Noviherbaspirillum saxi: one gene and its partner. Each later gene encodes a partner of the first gene's protein in a complex. Links are inferred from orthologs where the notes say so. Each region holds a gene or a part of one and is shown in the gene's direction. Other genes may lie near its edges.

The links. Proteins that work in one complex are often made in the same cells at the same time.
Region 2: the proteins of groL (region 1) and metK are in contact, whole or in part, in a cryo-EM structure (PDB 8P4O), measured with the Escherichia coli proteins. The link is inferred for Noviherbaspirillum saxi from one-to-one orthologs.

Annotation. Positions count from the first base shown.
Region 1 is NZ_QYUO01000001.1:1,030,249-1,033,152, reverse strand. It holds groL (chaperonin GroEL), read left to right. Parts: upstream 1-578; coding sequence 579-2,231; downstream 2,232-2,904. Other genes in the region: D3871_RS04985 (transglutaminase-like domain-containing protein), read right to left, coding at 2,389-2,904; groES (co-chaperone GroES), read left to right, coding at 250-540.
Region 2 is NZ_QYUO01000001.1:590,534-593,382, forward strand. It holds metK (methionine adenosyltransferase), read left to right. Parts: upstream 1-767; coding sequence 768-1,931; downstream 1,932-2,849. Other genes in the region: D3871_RS02925 (lysophospholipid acyltransferase family protein), read right to left, coding at 1-530; ahcY (adenosylhomocysteinase), read left to right, coding at 2,153-2,849. UniProt on the Escherichia coli protein: Catalyzes the formation of S-adenosylmethionine (AdoMet) from methionine and ATP.

The DNA of each region.
Region 1 (2,904 bases):
TTTTCCCAAAATTCATTCCTGCCTGTTCGCATTTCTGCGCCAGCGCCCGGCCGGTTTGAGATGACATGAAAACAGCCGCTCTTGAAAAAACAAATTGTCGCCCATATACTTAGCACTCGTTAGGGGAGAGTGCTAACAATTTCCTCTAGCCTACCAATTTTTCCAGTGCGGTCATGCTGCACGGTGAAATACGCTTTGCAGCACACTAGCCGCAAACAATTATAACTTATTGATTTTTAAGGAGTTTGTATGAACCTTCGTCCATTGCACGATCGCGTCATCGTCAAGCGCCTCGACCAGGAAACCAAGACTGCGTCCGGCATCGTTCTCCCGGAAGCCGCTGCGGAGAAGCCGGATCAGGGCAAAATCCTCGCTGTAGGCAACGGCAAGATCCTCGAAGATGGCAAAGTTCGCGCGCTGGAAGTCAAAGTCGGCGACGTAGTCCTGTTTGGCAAATACTCCGGCCAAACCGTGAAAGTCGAAGGCGACGAACTGCTGGTGATGCGCGAAGAAGACATCATGGCCGTTGTCCAGAAGTAATACAGATATCCAAACAATCATATTAAGGAGTATCGAACATGGCAGCTAAAGACGTAGTATTCGGCGATGCCGCCCGTGCCAAGATGGTTGAAGGCGTCAACATTCTTGCTAACGCCGTTAAAGTCACCCTCGGCCCGAAAGGCCGTAACGTAGTGCTGGAGCGCTCCTTCGGCGCCCCGACCGTCACCAAGGACGGCGTTTCGGTCGCGAAAGAGATCGAACTGAAAGACAAGCTCATGAACATGGGCGCCCAGATGGTCAAGGAAGTCGCTTCCAAGACATCTGACAACGCTGGTGACGGTACAACTACCGCTACCGTGCTGGCCCAGGCAATCGTCCGCGAAGGCATGAAATATGTCGCCGCCGGCATGAACCCGATGGACCTCAAGCGCGGCATCGACAAGGCAGTGACTGCCACCGTCGAGCAGCTCAAGAACATCGCCAAGCCCTGCACCACTTCCAAGGAAATCGCCCAGGTTGGCGCCATTTCCGCCAACTCCGACGCATCCATCGGCGACCGTATCGCTGAAGCCATGGAAAAAGTCGGCAAGGAAGGCGTTATCACCGTTGAAGATGGCAAGTCCCTGAACGACGAACTCGACATCGTCGAAGGCATGCAGTTCGACCGCGGCTACCTGTCCCCGTACTTCATCAACAATCCTGAAAAGCAAGTCGCTGTTCTGGAAAACCCGTTCATCCTGCTGTTCGACAAGAAAATCTCGAACATCCGTGACCTGCTGCCGGTACTGGAGCAAGTTGCCAAGGCTGGCCGTCCGCTGCTGATCATCGCTGAAGACATCGAAGGCGAAGCGCTGGCAACTCTGGTGGTCAACAACATCCGTGGCATCCTGAAGACTTGCGCCGTCAAGGCTCCTGGCTTCGGCGACCGCCGCAAAGCCATGTTGGAAGACATCGCCATCCTGACCGGTGGACAAGTGATCGCTGAAGAAGTCGGCCTGACTCTGGAAAAAGCCACGCTGACCGATCTCGGCCAAGCCAAGCGTATCGAAATCGGCAAGGAAAACACCACGCTGATCGACGGCGCCGGTGAACATCCCGCTATCGAAGCGCGCGTCAAGCAGATCCGCGTTCAGATCGAAGAAGCGACTTCCGACTACGACCGTGAAAAGCTGCAAGAACGCGTTGCCAAGCTGGCAGGCGGCGTTGCAGTGATCAAGGTTGGCGCTGCAACCGAAGTTGAAATGAAAGAGAAGAAGGCACGTGTCGAAGACGCATTGCACGCAACCCGTGCCGCCGTTGAAGAAGGCATCGTTCCTGGCGGCGGCGTTGCCCTGCTGCGTGCTCGTGCAAACATCACCGTGAAAGGCGACAACGCCGATCAGGAAGCTGGTATCAAGATCGTTCTGCGCGCTATCGAAGAGCCGCTGCGCATGATCGTGTCCAACGCCGGTGAAGAAGCTTCGGTCGTTGTCAACAAGGTTCTGGAAGGCAAGGGTAACTTCGGTTACAACGCTGCCAACGGCACCTATGGCGACATGGTTGAAATGGGCGTGCTGGATCCGGCCAAGGTCACTCGTTCGGCACTGCAAAACGCAGCGTCGATCGCAGGCCTGATGCTGACCACAGACTGCACCGTGTCCGAACTGGTTGAAGACAAGCCGGCTGGCGGCGCAGGCATGGGCGGTATGGGTGGCATGGGCGGTATGGGCGGCATGGACGGCATGATGTAATTTTTACCGGCCGGCGAAGGGCAGCAATGCCTTTCGCAGTCCTGTAGACGCTAAAGAAAGGCCCGCGAGACATTGTCTGGCGGGCCTTTTGTCTTATGCGTTCGACACGTGTCGGGCAACAAATACCTGCGCGATAATCCGACAATCCCTATGACGGTCAGCGGGCGAACAATTCGACGTCTGGAAGATTGGTCATCACCTCTTCCACGGTCGCATGGGTAGTCAATGCGTGTATGACCACCGGCAGCGGCTCGGGCCAGATTTCGGGCAAATCATGCTCCGCCTCGTGCAGTATCGGAAATGCCAGTTGTTCCTTGGGAGGACAAAACATGGCGTTGACGCCCGCCTTGTTGCCCCGCGCATCGATACGGTACCAGCCGTAGTCTTTCAGATAAACCGCATTCAATCCATGCAGGCAGAACGGAGGACGGTCGTCGGCAATGGTCAGGCGTTGATAGCACAGTCCGGCCGGGATGCCATTTGCTCGCAACAAAGCGGCCAGCAGATGGCTCTTGGCATAGCAATATCCGGTTCCGTGCATCAGCACGTCGGATGCGGTACAGGTGACCGGATTGAGTCTGTAATCCCAGCTGTGCTTGATGCCATCACGGACAAACTCGAAGCAGCGCTCGGCAATGTCATGGTCGGACTGCGCATCGGCGGCAAGCTGCTC
Region 2 (2,849 bases), 440 kb from region 1 along the record:
ACCTGGTCCGGCAGCACGCCGACCGGTTCGCCCTGCCGCAAGGCTTTGAGCAGCATGCGTACGCCCGACAGGTTGGCTGGCGCGAGGCGCAACTGCCCGCGTGCGCGTGCGCCTTCGATCAATGGTTTCAGCGCTTCCTTGTGCGGAGGGCGGTAAAGCACGGTCAATGGTGTCTTGGTGCCAACGATTTGCGCGGTGATTTCAAAGCAGCCCAGATGCGGTGTCAAAAATACGACACCGCGTCCGGCATCAAAGGCGGCCTGCACGATATCCCAGTTTTCGATACGGGTGCTATCGATCACCCGCTGTGGCGGGGCACACCAGACGAAGGGTAGTTCCAGGATGTTCTTGCCTGCTTCCGTAATTGCCGAAGATAAATGGTCGCCGAAGCCGGCAGCAGTAATGTTGCTTTTCAGTCTACGGCGATAGGAAGGCGTGAGCAGATACACCAGCCAGCCAAGAATGGCGCCAATTGCATGCAAAACCGGTAATGGCAGCCTAGAAAGCAGGCGAAAAAGAGAGACAAGCATCAAGATACGCTTTAGAAAATTTGTGATTTTTTTCCAGACGCGTAAAATATCATACGATGCAATCCAAATTGGACGCGAATCGGATGATTTGGGACGAACAGGATTGCATGAATCATGCGTTCCCGCCGAGTTAATAGACAACTTGCGAGGCGGTTTACAAATTTCGCTAAAGCGTCGCAGGCTCATTGGGTTGGCCGCGACAAGGTCCTCACCAACTATCCTTACAGGGAGCCTGCGATGGCAAATGAATATCTGTTTACTTCCGAATCCGTATCCGAAGGTCATCCCGACAAAGTCGCGGACCAAATCTCGGATGCGATCCTCGACGCAATCCTGACGCAAGATCCGAAAGCCCGTGTCGCAGCGGAAACGCTGTGCAATACCGGTCTGGTCGTGCTCGCCGGCGAAATCACCACGCACGCCAACGTCGATTACATCAGCGTCGCGCGCGATACCATCAAGCGTATCGGCTACGACAACGCCGACTACGGCATCGATTACAAGAGTTGCGCGGTGATGGTCTGCTACGACAAGCAGTCGCCCGACATTGCACAGGGCGTCGATGAAGGCAAGGGCATCGACCTGGACCAGGGTGCTGGCGACCAGGGCCTGATGTTCGGCTATGCCTGCGATGAAACACCGGAACTGATGCCGGCCGCAATCTACTATGCACACCGCATCGTCGAGCGCCAGTCGCAACTGCGCAAAGATGGCCGCCTGCCATGGTTGCGTCCGGATGCCAAGTCGCAGGTCACGCTGCGCTATGTGGATGGCGTGCCGGTCGCGATTGACACCATCGTGCTGTCGACCCAGCATGCACCAGATATCGAGCACAAGACCATCGAAGAAGCAGCGATCGAAGAAATCATCAATCCGGTCGTGCCGAAGGAATGGCTGAAAAACACCCGTTACCTGATCAATCCGACCGGGCGTTTCGTAATCGGCGGTCCTCAGGGCGATTGCGGCCTGACCGGCCGCAAGATTATCGTCGACACCTACGGCGGTGCGGCGCCGCACGGCGGCGGCGCGTTTTCGGGCAAGGATCCATCGAAGGTCGACCGCTCGGCCGCCTATGCAGGTCGTTACGTCGCCAAGAATATCGTGGCCGCCGGCCTGGCAAAGCGCTGCCAGATCCAGGTGTCCTATGCGATCGGCATCGCCCGTCCGACCTCGGTCATGGTGACGACCTTCGGTACCGGGAAGGTCAGCGACGAGCATCTGTCCCAGCTGGTACAGGAATTGTTCGACCTGCGTCCGAAAGGCATCGTGCAGATGCTGGACCTGCTGCGTCCGGTCTATGCAAAGACTGCGGCCTACGGCCACTTTGGCCGTGAAGAGCCGGAGTTTTCCTGGGAGCGTACTGACAAGGCTGCGGCATTGCGCGCGGCAGCGGGGCTGTAAAGAAAAGTCGCAAAGTGGCGGCATGCGCGGGAGCATGCCGCCAATCGCGCATTGAATTCGATGCCGTCTTTTAGCGGTGGATCACGCAGCAGCTAAGGTATAATCCCGCATTCCAAGGAGCGTTGCAGCATGGTGTTTTCGACACCGTGTCAGGCTTGGATATCTTTATCGCAACGGCGCTCACGTTACTTTTTTCTATCTTTTCAGGAAAGGAGGGCGTGATGAGCGCCGTTATCTCGAATACCACTTCCCAGGATTTTTTTGTTGCCGATCTCAGCCTTGCCGACTGGGGCCGCAAGGAAATCAAGATTGCCGAAACGGAAATGCCCGGCCTGATGGCCATCCGTGAGGAATTCGCCGCCGCGCAGCCGCTCAAGGGTGCGCTGATCACCGGCTCGCTCCACATGACGATCCAGACCGCGGTATTGATCCAGACGCTGGAAGCGCTGGGCGCACGCGTGCGTTGGGCATCGTGCAACATCTATTCGACCCAGGACCATGCAGCCGCCGCGATTGCCGCCAACGGCACGCCGGTGTTCGCATTCAAGGGCGAAAACCTGGACGAATACTGGGACTTCACCCATCGCATCTTCGAATGGCCGAACGGCGAATATTCGAACATGATTCTCGATGATGGCGGCGATGCGACGCTGTTGCTGCACTTGGGCACCCGTGCTGAAAAAGACATCAGCGTGCTCGACAAGCCGGATTCGGAAGAAGCGGTTTGCCTGTTCAATTCGATCAAGAAAAAGCTGGCGACCGACCCGACCTGGTATTCCGCCCGCCTGGCGAAAATCCAGGGTGTGACCGAAGAAACCACCACCGGCGTGCACCGCCTGTATCAGATGCACAAGGAAGGCAAGCTGGCTTTCCCCGCGATCAACGTCAATGACTCGGTCACCAAGTCGAAATTCGACA